2 regions of the Endozoicomonas sp. GU-1 genome follow, and region 2 is predicted to be linked to the other one. Evidence: predicted binding sites of a transcription regulator. Region 2 holds the regulator's gene; the other holds the start of a gene.
What was found. The regulator PhoB, encoded in region 2, activates phosphate uptake and scavenging genes when phosphate is short. The targets are predictions, from matches to a motif close to TGTCATANNNNTGTCANA.
Positions count from the first base shown of each region.

Region 1: a site for PhoB is predicted at 2,810-2,827, ahead of O3276_RS13130 (ABC transporter permease subunit). Genes of this name have one in related genera too.

Region 1 covers NZ_CP114771.1:3,213,209-3,221,355, reverse strand. The annotation lists gene O3276_RS13140 (PstS family phosphate ABC transporter substrate-binding protein) at 1-918, shown strand, start outside; gene O3276_RS13135 (Na+/H+ antiporter family protein) at 998-2,317, opposite strand; gene O3276_RS13130 (ABC transporter permease subunit) at 2,871-5,183, shown strand; gene pstA (phosphate ABC transporter permease PstA) at 5,210-6,898, shown strand; gene pstB (phosphate ABC transporter ATP-binding protein PstB) at 6,904-7,923, shown strand; gene phoU (phosphate signaling complex protein PhoU) at 7,973-8,147, shown strand, end outside.
Region 2 covers NZ_CP114771.1:3,517,483-3,525,629, reverse strand. The annotation lists gene O3276_RS14725 (SpoVR family protein) at 1-178, shown strand, start outside; gene O3276_RS14720 (H-NS family histone-like protein) at 548-988, shown strand; gene phoR (phosphate regulon sensor histidine kinase PhoR) at 1,123-2,430, opposite strand; gene phoB (phosphate regulon transcriptional regulator PhoB) at 2,546-3,235, opposite strand; gene ubiA (4-hydroxybenzoate octaprenyltransferase) at 3,465-4,370, opposite strand; gene O3276_RS14700 (DUF3050 domain-containing protein) at 4,351-4,659, shown strand; gene O3276_RS25795 (DUF3050 domain-containing protein) at 4,643-4,729, shown strand; gene O3276_RS14695 (ankyrin repeat domain-containing protein) at 5,233-6,288, shown strand; gene O3276_RS14690 (chorismate--pyruvate lyase family protein) at 6,365-6,904, opposite strand; gene O3276_RS14685 (BMP family ABC transporter substrate-binding protein) at 6,961-8,046, opposite strand; gene O3276_RS14680 (ABC transporter permease) at 8,134-8,147, opposite strand, start outside.

The DNA.
Region 1 (8,147 bases), 300 kb from region 2:
GATCCATCCCTGCCAAAGTACAGTAAGTCCAGTGGCGTGTCCGGTAACCTGTCCTCCGTGGGTTCAGACACGCTGGCAAATCTGATGACGCTCTGGGCCGAAGATTTCAAGCGCATTTATCCCAATGTGAATGTTCAGATTCAGGCGGCGGGTTCTTCTACTGCACCTCCCGCTCTGACCGAAAGTACCTCAAACTTCGGCCCCATGAGTCGGAAAATGAAGGACAAGGAGCTGGAAGCATTTGAGAAAAGGCATGGTTACAAGCCAACGGCCATTCCTGTGGCGATTGATGCGCTGGCGGTCTTTGTCAACAAAGATAATCCCATCAAAGGCCTGACCATGGCCGAAGTGGATGCGATTTTCTCGTCAACCCGCAAGTGTGGCGCAGAAAGTGAAGTGAAGACCTGGGGTGATATTGGTTTGAGTGGATCCTGGCAGAACCGCTCTGTGCAGCTGTACGGACGTAACTCGGTATCCGGCACTTATGGCTACTTCAAGAAGAAGGCCCTGTGCAAGGGGGACTTTAAAAACAGTGTGAATGAGCAGCCAGGTTCCGCCTCAGTGGTTCAGTCGGTTTCTGCATCGCTGAACGGTATTGGCTATTCCGGTATTGGTTACAAAACCTCCAGTGTGAGAACCGTTGCACTGGCGAAGAAAGAAGGCCAGTCCTTTGTTGAGGCGACGCCGCTGAATGCAGTTGATGGCAGCTATCCTCTGTCACGTTTTCTGTACGTGTATGTGAATAAGCAGCCTAATAAGCCACTGTCTCCCCTTGAGCGCGAATTTGTTAAGTTGCTGCTCTCAAAACAGGGGCAGGAAGTGGTTGTGAAGGATGGCTATATCCCACTGCCAGGCAAGGTGGTTGATAAATACCTGGCTAAGCTCGGACTGGATAATACGACGATTGCCAGCAAGTAATGTGATTGTCCAGTTGATATAAAGCCACTGTCTTCAGTGGCTTTATTTTTTGGTTAACCCTTCAAAGGATACGCATTAATTACAGAATCATCGCCGCGATCCAGGCAAGCAGGATCATGGGAATGTTGTAGTGCATAAACGTTGGAATAACGGTGTCCCGGATATGGTCGTGCTGGCCATCCACATCCAGCCCGGCGGTTGGGCCAATGGTGGAGTCGGAGGCTGGAGAGCCTGCATCACCCAGCGCGCCGGATGCACCAACAAGCGCTGCGGTTGCCAGAGGTGAAAAGCCAAGGGCCAGCGCCAGTGGGACATAGAGCGTGGCAATAATGGGAATGGTTGAGAAGGAAGAACCAATGCCCATGGTGATCATCAATCCAACAACCAGCATCAGCAATGCGGCCAGTGCCTTGCTGCCATAAACCAGCTCTTCAACCATGGCCACCAGGGCAGGAATATCCCCGGTTGTCCTGAGTACTTCGGCAAAGCCAGAGGCAGAGATCATGATAAATCCACACAGGGCCATCATTCTTACACCTCGGGCAAAGACATCATCCGCTTCCCGCCAGTGCACAATGCCGCCGAGGATCATCATCATAAAGCCTGTGGCTGCACCCATGGCCATGGAGTCGGTGAACAGTTGCACGCCGAGTGCCGCAGCAATGGATACCAGGGTAATCAGCACGGCCTTTGGCTCCATGGATGGCAGCTCTTCCTTAGCGGTTTTCAGGGCGCTCTCTGCAATGTGGTAGTGGCGGGGTTTACGGTAAGTCCAGAACACAGCCACAAGCAGACCAATAAACATGCCCAGTACCGGCAGAGCCATGGCCGATGGCATCAGGTCAGGATCAATGTTCAAGCCATTATCGTTGAGGTTGCCCGCCAGGATCTGGGTCAGGTAGATATTGCCGAAACCGATGGGAACCAGCATATAGGTGGCGATCAGACCAAACGACAGGGTGCTTGCTACCGCCCTGCGGTCCAGCTGTAAGGAGCTGAAAACACCCAGTAGCGGTGGGATCAGAATAGGAATAAAGGCGATGTGTACGGGGACCACATTCTGGGAGGCAAAGGCCATCAGCAGAATGCTTCCGAGGATCGAGATTCTGAGGCCAGCTGTTTTGTGGGTCTTGGCTACCCTCTGAATAATTCGATCGGCCAGCCACTGGGGAATCCCGGATGCGGATATAGCCATGGCAAAGGCACCCAGCATACCGTAGCTGATGGCGATGCTGGCACCACCCCCCAACCCTTCGGCAAAAGCGGACAGTGTGGCATCAAACCCCAGTCCACCGGCAAGACCTCCACCAATAGCCCCGAAAAAAAGGGCAAGTACAACGTTTACACGCAAGACACTCAAGGTCAGCATGATGGCAACAGCCAAAATGACAGCGTTCATAGTAATCCAGTTTGTGTTCTTTTGAGTTATAAGCGGTTTGCGATACTTCAATCCACAGCATTATCCACAGCACGATCTATAACAGATCAGTCTATAGCAGATCAGTGCAGAGCTCGTCAGGAGCTGTCGCATTCCTTGATTGGCTGTGCCTTGAGCTCTTTTTCTAGTTGCAAATTAATATATTACACATTGAGGCTAGAAGCTCAGGCGATAAAAGTAAATGTATTCGAGCAGGGTCGAATCAGCCGTTCAATGGTGATGATGGTGTCGGTGGGCATGCAGGGAAGGGATCATGGAAAGGGCAGAGCTACATTGTTCTGATTGGGTGTCAGTACCGGGTATTGTTAGCAGATTTCTGGGTAACATCGTTATTTTCTCTGATCATGATGCGCTTGCAACAGGCCTGTAAGCTCGGTAATTCAGGCTTACAGCCGTTATTGGCAGCCACTAAATTACAATGATCTGTCGGCCCGGGCAATGATTTTTTCCCGGTGTCACATTACTGTCATATTGATTCTGTAAGTTACGGGCATGATTTAATCAGACTTGCGCCATGTATCAAAATTCGATGGATAACAGCCCGGGTATTGATTTCAATACACCGGCACTAAAAAAATATCGTTCCCTGCGCTTCTTGAAAGACCGTCTCGCCCGCTGGGGTGTTGCCTCCGGAGGTCTTGGCGTGATTGTGGCGATTCTCCTGATTTTCTTTTACCTCCTCTACGAGGTCCTGCCGCTATTTAACCGCGCTGAGATTACCCGGGTTGCTTCATACCCATCGGCCCTGACTTTCGTTGATGAGCCAGTTGCTACAAAAAAAGCACCGATATTTCTCGCCGTTGAAGAGCAGGCCGAAGTGGCCATGCAAGCAGAGGCTTCCGGTAATCTGCGTTTTTTCTCCTCCCAAACCGGTGAATGGCTACAGAATGAGTTGCTGCCAATACCTGCGGGCAATGAGGTGGTCAGGGTGGTCAGGGATGCTGCTGGTTCCAATCTGATGGCGGCCGGTCTTACCAACGGTGAGGTCATACTGTTTGATCAGGGCTATAGGATTACCTGGCCAGATGACCGCCGGAAGATCACACCGGAAGTCAGCTACCCCTATGAGCGGCAGCCCTTTGCCATCAAGGACTTTTCGGCTCCGGTTGCACAACTGGCCATCAGTGACGGTGAGGAAAAGCTGTTGATGGCCGCCAGCAGCAATAACCACCTGGTGATGGAGGTTGTCCATAAGGAAGCGGATTTTTTAACCGAGTCCATCACTGTTGAGCAGCAGTCCGTCACCCTGCCGGTGATCAGCGGGCTTTCTGCGCAGGGTGGCCTGGATATCCGCCGGTTGCTGATTGATCCGGAACAAACCTGGCTTTATGTCCTCAGCGGCAGCAATCAACTGACGGTGATCAATATCAGCGATATTGACCGTCCCTATATCCATGAGACGCTCAATCTGACCGCTAAGGGAGTGGACGTTACCACGATGACGTTTCTGTTGGGCGGGGTATCCCTGCTGGTGGGTGACTCAGAAGGCAATATCGCCCAGTGGTTTATGGTTCGTGAAGATGGCCGTCTGAATTTGCACAATATTCGCTCTTTCAGCCTCGGCAGTGACCCCATCGACAAGATTGTTCCGGAGCATCGGCGCAAAGGCTTTCTGGCGTCGGATGTGAAGGGGCAGGTCGGTCTGTATTACACCACGGCAAACCGTTCTCTGCTGGTGGAGCCATTGGCTGCGGGTCGAATAGATCAAATGGCCGTAGCGCCAAGAGGCAATTATCTGATTCTGGCCAGCCAGGGTGAGACGCAATTCCTGAAAATCGACAATGAGCATCCGGAAATATCCTGGTCTGCCCTGTGGGGTAAAGTATGGTATGAGTCTTACAACCAGCCGGATTACATCTGGCAGTCCTCGGCATCAAATAATGACTTTGAGCCCAAGCTGAGCCTGATGCCGCTGTCATTCGGGACGCTCAAGGCGGCGTTTTACGCCATGTTGCTGGCAGCGCCACTGGCCATTTGTGCGGCTATTTACACCGCCTACTTTATGGCTCCGGGCATGCGCAGAAAGGTAAAGCCGGTGATCGAGCTGATGGAGGCCCTGCCTACGGTCATTCTTGGTTTTCTTGCCGGGCTCTGGCTGGCCCCGCTGATTGAAAATCAGCTGGTGGGTATTTTTGCCCTGTTGCTCTTTGTGCCAGCGGGCATCCTGATGTTTGCTTTTGCCTGGGATGGCTTGCCTGCAACGATACGTCACCGGATTCCTGACGGTATGCAGGCCGGATTGCTGGTGCCCGTGGTGTTACTCAGTGGTGCCCTGGCCATGTCGCTCAGTTCCAGTCTGGAACTCTGGCTGTTTGACGGTGATATGCGTACCTGGCTGACCACCGAGCTGGGCATTCCCTATGACCAGCGTAATGCCCTGGTGGTAGGACTGGCCATGGGTTTTGCCGTTATTCCAACCATATTTTCCATCGCGGAGGATGCGATATTCAGCGTACCCAGGCACCTGACCTATGGTTCCCTGGCGTTGGGAGCAACACCCTGGCAGACCCTGACCCGGGTGGTTCTTCTGACCGCCAGTCCGGGTATTTTCTCTGCGCTGATGATCGGTATGGGAAGGGCAGTAGGTGAAACCATGATCGTGCTGATGGCCACAGGGAATACGCCCATTATGGATGCCAATATCTTTGAGGGTATGCGGACGCTGGCGGCCAATATTGCGGTTGAAATGCCAGAGTCTGAAGTGGGCAGTAGCCATTACCGAATTCTCTTTCTGGCCGCTCTGGTGCTGTTCCTGTTTACCTTTGTGGTGAACACGGCGGCGGAGATGGTGCGTCATCGACTTCGTAAGAAATACAGCTCGCTCTAAGAAGGGAAAAAGGATAAGAAATGACTATGAATAATTCCCTTCAAAGCCCCGGAAAACGCTCTGTTGGTGCATGGATTAACAGCGGTGCCCCCTGGGTCTGGCTAAATGCCGGTGCGGTTGCCATCAGTCTGGTTCTGGTGATCGGGCTGCTGGGGTTGATCGCTGTGCGCGGGCTGGGGCACTTCTGGCCGGGCCAGATTATGGTGGCCGATTACCAGCCTCCGGGGCAGGCCGTCCGAATGGTTGCCGGAGAGATTACTGACAGTGAAGAAGTCCCTGCGGCTCGTTTGGAGTCGTCTGGCCTTGAGGTGATCAACGGTCAGGAGTTATATACCCGTGATCTGTTGAAGCAGGGCAATCGGGACCTGAGTGGTGCTGACTTTGTCTGGATCGTCGATGAGTGGCTGAGTAATCGCCAATACCCTGAAGACATTATGGTGCTTGAGCGTCGTGAATGGGGCAATTTCTACGGCTTCCTGGAGTCCGTTCAGGAAGATGGTGTCACCGTTGCCAGCGGTGAATCGGCCTGGACCGTTTTCAATAAGCGTTTGGATCGGGCGCTCGGGATTTATCAGGCAATCTACCAGATTGAAAAGCACGACATTGGCTCAATAAACGCCGCAATAGAACAGCTGCGTCTGGCCGAGCGCCGTCTGGAGCTGAGCGGTGATAGGGACCCTGTCCGTCAGGCAGAGATTCAGGCGGAGCGAAAACAGCTGAATCAGGAATATCAGCAACTGGAAAACCAGCTGGGCGATCTTTACCGGGCGTTCAACCGTGACAGCTTTGTGGCCAGAACCGTTGCTGGTCAAACCCTGGAACAGCCAATCAGTAAGGTGGTGCGTGCCTATCAGCCCAATACCCTGTCACTGACCGATAAAATAGGTTTCTACTTTGACAAGGTCGGTGAGTTCATCCTTGATGATCCCAGGGAGGCCAACACCGAAGGCGGTGTCTTCCCCGCCATCTTTGGCACAGTGATGATGGTAATTCTGATGTCCATTATGGTGACCCCTTTCGGTGTTATCGCTGCTGTCTATCTGCGAGAGTACGCCAGTCAGGGCTGGATGACCCGGGCCATCCGGGTGGCAGTTAATAACCTGGCGGGGGTGCCCTCCATCGTTTACGGGGTGTTTGGTCTTGGTTTTTTCATCTACTTTGCCGGGGCAGAAATCGATAATCTGTTTTTTGCTGAGGCCCTGCCATCCCCCACCTTTGGTACTCCGGGGCTGCTGTGGGCATCCATCACCCTGGCTCTGTTGACCCTGCCGGTGGTGATTGTCGCCACGGAAGAGGGGCTGTCCCGTATTCCCCGCTCCGTTCGGGAAGGGAGCCTGGCCCTCGGTGCCACCAAGGCGGAAACGTTGTGGCGGGTGGTGCTGCCCATGGCCAGCCCGGCCATGATGACCGGTTTGATTCTGGCGGTTGCCCGTGCGGCAGGGGAAGTGGCACCACTGATGCTGGTGGGTGTTGTTAAACTGGCTCCCAGCTTGCCGCTGGATGGCAACTACCCCTATCTGCATCTTGATCAGAAGTTCATGCATCTGGGCTTTCATATTTTTGATGTGGGTTTCCAGAGCCCGAACGTGGAAGCCGCCAGGCCGCTGGTGTATGCCACTGCGTTGCTGCTGGTGATGGTTATTGCTGTGCTGAATCTGTCCGCCGTTGCGATTCGCAACCGGTTACGGGAAAAATACAAGAGCCTTGAGGACTGAACACGATGTCTGCGGAAGAGCTTTATAACGTCATCGATAGAAAGCCGGAAGGGGATGAAAAAAAAGATGAAAGCCTGAACAAGACTTTGAGTGAGGCTCTTACTGTGAAAACCGCCATAACGTATCCTGAAAACAGCCCTGAGAAGTACGCCAGTGTTACCGCTGATGGTCGTGCTGAACTACCTTCCGCACTTCCCGGAGCTGTTAATCCTGAGTCTCTTGGGCGTGGTCGTTCTGTACTGAACCTTGAGCTTGAACCGACCAGTATGGAGGTGTCTGGGCTGAACCTGTTCTATGGCGAAAAACAGGCGCTGTTTGATGTCTCCATGAAGATACCGCAACAGCGGGTAACAGCTTTTATCGGACCTTCGGGCTGTGGTAAATCCACGCTGCTGCGCAGTATGAACCGGATGAATGATCTGGTGGATGGCTGTCGTGTGGATGGGCAGATACGGCTCACCGATACTTCCGGTGTGCAGCAAAATATCTACGAGAAATCCGTCAATGTGGCTGATCTTCGTCGCCGGGTGGGGATGGTGTTCCAGAAGCCCAACCCATTCCCAAAAAGTATTTATGAAAATGTTGCCTATGGCCTGAGAATTCAGGGCATCAATAAAAAGCGGGTACTGGATGACGTTGTGGAGTGGGCGCTGAAAGGGGCTGCGCTCTGGAATGAAGTGAAGGACCGCCTCCATGAAAGCGCACTGGGCCTGTCCGGTGGGCAGCAGCAGCGTCTGGTTATTGCCCGGACCATTGCGGTGGAACCCGAAGTATTGCTTCTGGATGAGCCTGCATCTGCACTCGACCCTATCTCCACTTTGAAGATTGAAGAGTTGATCAATGAGTTGAAGTCCAGATTTACCATTGTGATTGTCACCCATAACATGCAGCAGGCGGCACGGGTGTCGGATTACACCGCATTTATGTATATGGGGCGGATGATTGAGTATGGCGACACCGACAGACTGTTCACCAACCCCCGCAAGAAACAGACTGAAGACTACATTACTGGCCGTTATGGCTGAAGAGCTTTCCTGAATCTCAACAGCTTCTGGCCGCCTCCAAGGATTATCCATGCCTAACCAAAGCGATTTGCTGACCCACCATATTTCCCAGCAGTTCAACCATGAACTGGAAGAGCTGCGCAATAACCTGTTGTCCATGGGCGGCATGGTTGAGAAACAGGTCAGTGATGCCATTGAGTCACTGATCAATGCCGACAGTGACCTGGCCATCGTTGTTTGTGAAA
Region 2 (8,147 bases):
TGACCGCATGCTGACGCTCCGTCATTACCAGCATGAAGGTCGGCCATTGGGAAAAGAGACCGACGAGCTGTTGAAGCATATACACCGGATCTGGCAGTTTGATGTGGAGATTGAGTCGTTTGAAAATGGCGCAGTCACTCAAAGCTGGCAGTGCAGTGAGAATAAGAAACGCAAATAAACGTCGATTGATTGCTGGTACGCTTACGGTAAATATTAAGCAACTATCCATTAATTTTTGAACCACAAAGGACACAAAGAGCACGAAGAAGAGCTTTTCTTTTCCTTGGTGCTCTTTGTGTCCTTTGTGGTTCCCATTCAACATGATCCATATCGGAGTTATACAACTTATTCCTTTTGATCAAAAAAACAACCTGCCTGATTTTGGATTAATAAACTGACAGTTTTTACTATCAGTGATTCACATTATTTTTAAAATTTATATAATGGTACTTCCATCTAAAAAAATCTTGCTGTATAAAGTTCATCGAATTGAACATCTTTATTCCTAAGTAGGAAGTTCTATCAAGACCAAGGAGTCGTAGAGTAAATGAATATTTTTGAAGAAGTTCTGCATCGCCTCAGCAGCAAAACCCGTATTCGCTCACTGTTTAAAGATGTACACGCGGAAGATCTGGAGCGTATCATTTCCCGTCTGAACGATGTGCTGACTGAGAAGCAGGAAGCACGTGCCAAAGACGAAGAAAAGCGTAAGAAGAAGCAGGAAAGCATTGAAGCCATCAAGCAGATTATGGCTGACCGTGGTGTTTCCATGAATGATCTGGGTGTGGGTAATCTGGAACCGGAAGAGACAGTACAGAAGCGTCGCAGAAACATTCAAAAGTACACTTTTGAATACGAAAACGAAGCGGGTGAGCGCATTAAGTGGGAAGGTGCCACTACTGGCCGTCTGCCACGTGATTTCCAGGCGTACCTGGAGCGCACTGGCAAGAAGCGTCTGGACTGCGCTCTGGAACAGATCGAAGAGTAAGTTTTATTCGCTCTGAATAAAAAAGGGTCTTGCAGACCCTTTTTTATTTTGTATTTTGGCAAGTACGGCGTTAATATCACCATTTACCGGAAAGATCGTGTTCAACCGGCCTGCTATACGTTGACGACGTTGGCTTACTTGATTCTCGACAGGGGAAAGTGACATATAAAACGACTGCCTTTTCCCGGATGGCTACTGATACTGATACGACCTTCATGCCTTAATAACACATGTTTTACAATCGCCAGTCCAAGACCGGTCCCCCCTGTCGCATGACTGCGGCTCTTATCCACCCGGTAAAAACGCTCAGTCAGTCTTGGAATATGAACGGGGTCAATGCCAACACCATTGTCCTGAACCATCAGATGTCCACCTTCCTGATCCTGCCACCACTTCACCTGCACCTTTCCCCCAGACGGGGTATAGCGGATAGCGTTATAAACCAGGTTAGAAAAGGCACTGCGCAGCTCCACGGCATCCCCCGTTAATAAGGCTTCATCGTCGCATTCAAGTTGTAACTGGTGCTGATTTTCACCACTCAATGCTTTGGCGTCGTTAACGATACCGGCAAGCAGAGACTTAAGCATCACTGACTGACTTATTCTTTCCGGTTCCGTCGCTTCAAGCCGTGAAAGTAACAAAAGATCCTCAATCAGTCGCTGCATTCTGGTTGCCTGCTCCTGCATTTGACCAAGAGCGCGATTAAAGATGGGCGGTGTATCCGGATTCATTGCCATACCATCACTCATGGTCTCCAGATAACCGGAAATCACGGTTAGAGGTGTTCTCAATTCATGGGAAACATTGGCAACAAAATCGGTTCTCATGATTTCAAGCTGATGCAACCGGCTGACATCCCTGACCAACAGAAGTCGATTGCCCTGCCCATAAACGGTAATGGCTATTTGAAGCTGCCGACTCTCATGCACCGGTGAATCGATCTTAATGGGCTCTTTGCCGTGGCTATTGTCCATATAGCGGGCAAATTTTGGATTTCTGACCAGGTTTGTCAGGAGCTGTCCCTGGTCATCGGGCATTTGCAGGCCCAGTAACTCTCCGGCGGCACGGTTCCACCACTCAAGGGAACCATTCTGGTCGGCCATGACGATTCCGTCGTTTAATGCTGCCGTTGATTCCTGTATGCGTTCTATCACGCTGGCAAGTCGCTGTTTTGAGCGGTTGTGTTTGCGCTGAATTCTATAAATACCGTCAAAGATCTCACCCCATACGCCTGTGCTTTCCGGGGGATCCAGCTCTTTGTGGGCAGCCTTATCAAGCCATATCAGCAATCGGTGCAGTTGCTGGTGGCTCCAGAGAAGGTAGAATAATGTGGCAAGAAAAAGCCCCAGAAAAATCCGGTCCGCCAGCCAGCCGACCAGCAGCCCGATGGCAAGCATTGACACTATTCGACCGGTAAACCAGGATCGGACAGAGGTGGTCACAGGCAGTTCCGCAGTTTGTTGAGCTTATGGTGATTGATCCTGACCATCATTCTTATGTCATCAGGCGGTGATGAGGAAAACGTCACTGAAGCCATTTTCATTGAATTCCATCATTCTACGCTTTAGTGGAAAAACGGTAGCCAGTACCTCTGACGGTTTGAATGTAATTCTCATAGCCACTGCCCAGCGCTTTTCTCAGGCGGCGAATATGGACATCCACCGTTCTCTCTTCAACATACACATTGCCACCCCAGACCTGGTCAAGCAACTGCCCACGGGAATAGGCTCGCTCCTGATGAGTCAGGAAGAACTGCAGCAGCCGGTATTCCGTTGGCCCCATTTCGGCAGGGTTGCCATCAATACTGACCCGGTGGCTGACAGGGTCCAGTTCCAGTCCTTTGACGACGATAGCCGACTGTTCGTCCATTCCATGAGTTCTGCGCAGTACGGCCTTAAGTCGGGCAGCGAGCTCGCGGGGGGAGAAAGGCTTGGTGATGTAATCATCGGCACCGGTTTCCAGACCCTGGATTTTATGGTCTTCTTCCCCTTTGGCGGTCAACATAATGATCGGAATTTCTGCGGTCAGCTGGTCACGCTTTAGTCGTCTGGCCAGTTCGATACCCGAGATGTCCGGTAGCATCCAGTCCAGAAGGATCAAATCGGGTCGGTTATCCACCACCAGTGAATGCGCCTGTTTTGCATCAGCTGCTTCCAGGCACTGATAACCAGCCATTTCCAGCGCCATAGCGACCATTTCCCTGATGGGTGCTTCATCATCCACAATTAGAATTGTTTTGCCAGACATGAGAATACCCCGGGGTTGAATGAGAGAAGATTGCTTTGGTAACCGTTTATCTTTATGACAGGTATTACAGCGAGGGAATGTTACAGAAAAATGACGTTGAGGAAAATTTGATGGACTTTTTGCGGGTTGTCCAACCCATGAGTTACTGTTTTCCCGTCGTTGAAGTGATAAGAGGTGAAGGTTGAGCGCTTTCGGCTCAACCTTCAAATTCAGGTGTTTCAGTCGGTCATCACAGAGAACAGGCCAGACCGAGAAATATGGCGGCACCAACCCAATGATTAGAAAGAAAGGCTTTGAAACAAGGATCCCTTTCACGGTTGCGGGTTAACCATTGCTGGTGGGTAAAACCTGCGGCGGCGGCAACAAGGCTGACATAGAATGGCCAGGCTAATTCCAGCTGCAACCCCAGCATCACCAGGGCTACCAGGGTAAACGTCTGAAAACAGGCAATAATCAGATTATCCATCTCGCCAAATAAAATGGCGGTGGACTTAATGCCAATCTGCAAATCATCGTCTCGGTCCACCATGGCATACTGAGTATCGTAGGCGACAGTCCATAGCAGATTGGCGGTAAACAACAGCCATGTCTGAGTTGTCAACGTGTCGGCCTCGGCGGCAAATGCCATGGGGATGGACCAGCCAAATGCGGCACCCAATACCACTTGCGGCAGATAAGTGTGTCGTTTGGCAAAAGGGTAGGCTGAGGCGAGTAGCAGGGCGGCAAAGGAGAGATAAATGGTCAGGGCATTGGTGGTCAATACCAGCAGAAAGGCCACGAAAAACAGGCTGGCGGCGTATATCAGGGATTCTTTCGAGGTTATCTTTCCGGTCACCAACGGACGTTGCCGGGTTCGTTTTACATGACCATCAAAATGTCGGTCAGCATAGTCATTAACAACACAGCCAGCGCTGCGGGTCAGCACCACCCCAAGAATGAAAACCACCAGATTACCAACCGAGGGTATGCCTTCGGCCGCCAGCCAGAGCGCCCAGAGTGTTGGCCATAGCAGTAGATAAATGCCGATGGGGCGATCAAGGCGAGCCAGTTGAATAAAGTCTTTCCAGCGTGGTACATGCTGATCCAGCAGCTCTGCACATTTATCAGCGCCTGTTATCGATTGTATAAATTTCATCTGCGCCCTTGGAGTTCTGTGTTTTGGAAATATAGTCAGGGTCTTTGCTGTATGGGATTTTATGTCGCTGGCAAAAAGATTGCAGCTTGAGTTTACTTCCATGCCGCTACCCTGGGTGCCAGTTACGGATGTCCCGTCTGCCCGCTTCATTAATGAAATTATTCTCTATGAAGTAGCCAGTTATTTTCTTTTCGGCCGTGAAGATGCCATTCCGCAGATGTTTTCTTCCCTGTTGAATCATTGGGAAATCCCCCCCGGCGTCCGTTCCTGCCATGACCTACTACCTTGAGAGACATATTGACCTTGATGGGAATGAGCATGGCCCGGCAGCAGAAAACCTGTTGAAACATTGTAAGTAGCTGGCCATATGGAATCACATATTTCTGGCTACTTGGGCAGGTGCTATGCGAGGCACAACGGAGGGAGCATAGCCGTAGCTATGTGACCGGAGTTGTAACGAAGCAGAGTGCCTGAACAAGGAGTCAGAAATATATGATTTCATATGGTTAGCTACTTATTAATGGGGACAAAACCTCAGAAGCGTCGGCCGTTGCCGAGGTGAAAGAGGCTATTTCAGCACGAATAAGATTTTGGGATGGTCTTGAGAAGCAATTGGACAAAGTTACCGCTGGACAGGCGGCTGTTGACAAAGCAGAGCCTATACTTCCCGGTTTTGTCTGAGACATTGCGTTTTTTTCAAATCAAGAAGGAACTTTGGCTGATAATTACTGTCTGAGTGTACAGTTGTGATGGTTTCTGAGAAAGTTCTTACCCGAAGTTTGTACATCCCAGTCAAAATATCATTTATGGGATTATCAACAAGCTTTGTTTAGACACTTTCTTCATCACGTTACAAATGCTCATGATCGACTCTGCCGGGCATTTATATTCGTTAAAAATAACCATTGATGGAGATTTTAAAATGCAGGTAACGAATACTGATCAGCCACTGAAATATGAAAAACCTTCTGGTGCAGATTTAAACAAACAAACTAAAAGTGAGCCACGTTTTGCAGATTCCAGTGTTGCAACCACCAAAATTTCGCCAAAAACCGAAACAGAAATATATGCCCCAACATCTCCCACTACTTCCATTGCTGGCGTATCCTGCAAGGTTATCAATCCAGATGGCGCTGCCTCAATCACTGTCAGGAATGCCTCCGAATCACTGAAGAGGCCTTTCAGTAAAGATTCAGGCTATGAATCGACACTGTGTAAATTGATGAAAAGTGATTTAATCACTCCCTCTGCAGACCGCACCAGCCCAGACATTTTTATAAAAACGCTGTTAACGGCGATTACCGACACTGATACTTCCAACGCTAAAAGGTTATTATCCGAACACGGTGCCACTGAACTTTCCGGGTATCGATGCTCGTTTTCCTTTGAAGGTACAACTTACCTTGACATCACACCTTTTGCTCTTGCGTGCAGACTTGGCAAGTTGGATCTGGTCAAGGAGCTATACGCCAAACCAGAACAACTAAACCAGAAATTTGATACCACAAACGAAGGTATTGGACAAACACCACTCATGTTAGCTGCTTTGAGCGGGAATTTTGAATTGATCAGGCAATTATTAAAGTGGGGAGCTGAACTTCAAACTCTTGATAAAGATGGCAATGTAGTTGATGTAATTGGTAAAGTTCTTAACCTGGGAGATATACGTGAAAAAACCAGAAACTTAATAATAGAACATTATATAGAAAATGACCTGATATCTCGTGAAGATTCCCCTATCCGCATTGGTTACAATGAATTCACTGATGATGATGGTATAGGTGGTACGAATGATGAATATGTTTATTTAAATCCTGACTACAACAAACGTCAACAGGTTGATGAAGGTTCCCATAAGCTGGGCCTGTTAGACAGGTTATTCTCCAAAAAGCCCCAACCCGGTAGCAATGGTTATTAGGGCGTTAGCAGTAAAAAAATTACCGGCTTAATGCAATGCCCTTCACATGCTACCAGGAGTTAACCAGGCGCTGTTCTCAGACAGCCCCTCCGTCCTCACGCTCAGGCAAAAAAACCTCACAAACAGAAATAGGCTTATCCCGCAAAAAAAACAAGGATCGTCTGGCCCAGGCGATTTCTGCTGTAAATTTCACATCAAGGTGTGCGTTAAATTCACTGGCTTTGATATCGGCAACTTCAATCGGTCCACGGCGCAGGCCGGGCTGACTGAAAATATATTCACCTAATGGCCTGTCCTCCAGTTCCAGAAGTACTCTATTCTCACCGGACAGACTGGACTCTGGTAACACACTGCGGGCAAAAACCACCGGTTGACCTGAGCCAAACAGCAGGACTTCTCTTATGCTGGCACGCTGATCATCGCAATGAAGAAAGGCTTTCTCTGATGCATCCGGCTCCTGCCAATCATGGGAAATGACCCGGACAAAAAAATCGTTGTTGTGTGCTTGTTTCAGCCGTCGGGTCAACGAATGTTGATCCAGTATCATCTCACGCAGTGCGCTGGGTATCGCTTTGGCATCCCGGGCGGGTTGCCAGTTCATGTCAGCAAAGGGCATCGGCAGTACATCCTGCCTGGAGCCGATGACTCCAGGATCTGTCAATCAAGTGGGGATCAGTTAGGCAAAGAGCCTTCAACGCCCTCCACATACCAGTTCATGGACAGAATATCACCATCGTTCAGCTTTGTACCCTCTGAAACTTTAATGGAACCATCCTGTGCCTTGATGGGGCCTTCAAAAATGGTGAAGGTGCCATCGGCAATCTGTGTCTTGAAGGCTTCGACCTGGGCAACAACGGTTTCAGGAATGGCTTTGTTATAAGGGGCCATTTCAACCATGCCTGCGGAGAAGCCGCCCCATACATCTTCTGCCTTCCACTGCTTATCCAGTACTGCTTTGGCCGTGTCAGTATAGAAGCCCCCCCAGTGAACCATGCTGCCGGTCAGGTGGGCATCGGGACCAAAGCGTGTCATGTCCGTGTCATAGCCAAAGGCAAATACTCCTTTGTCCTGGGCGGCCTGCACCGGAGCGGGTGAGTCGGTGTGCTGGTTGATGATGTCGGCGCCCTGGGCAATCAGTGACTCAGCCGCTTCACGCTCTTTGGCAGGGTCGTACCAACTGTTGATCCAGACCACTTTCACGGTGGCATCCGGGTTGACACTGCGCAGGCCGAGGGTAAAGGCATTGATCCCCTGGACCACTTCAGGAATCGGGAATGAACCCACATAGCCAATCACATTGTTTTTGGTCATATGTCCGGCAATCACGCCCGTCAGGTAACGGCCTTCATAAAAGCGGGCAGAGTAGGTGCCAACATTTTTGCCACGCTTGTAACCCGTGGCGTGCTGGAACTTAACGTTGGGAAATTGCTTGGCCACTTTCAGTGTTGGGTTCATGTAGCCAAACGAGGTGGTAAAGATCAGGTCGTGTCCCTGCTGTGCCAGCTTACGGATGACCCGCTCGGCATCGGCACCTTCAGAGACACTCTCAACATAAGTGGTTTCGATATTCTTGCCCAGCTTCTCAACCATCTCCAGTCGGCCTTCATCATGACCATAGGTCCAGCCGGCATCACCCACCGGGCCGACATAGACAAAGCCCACTTTCAGCGGCTTTTCAACCGCCGACGAGAGTGTCGACAGGGTCATCAATCCGGCCGTGGCCACAGAGACGAGGGCCTTTTTAATCAGGGATTTCATGGGATGATCAACTCCTTACAGGTCTGTTTTATCGTTAGATTAATGGCCTGAGTTCCCTGTCAGGCCAGGTTGGAACCGTTTTAAAGATTACCCCGCCGGGT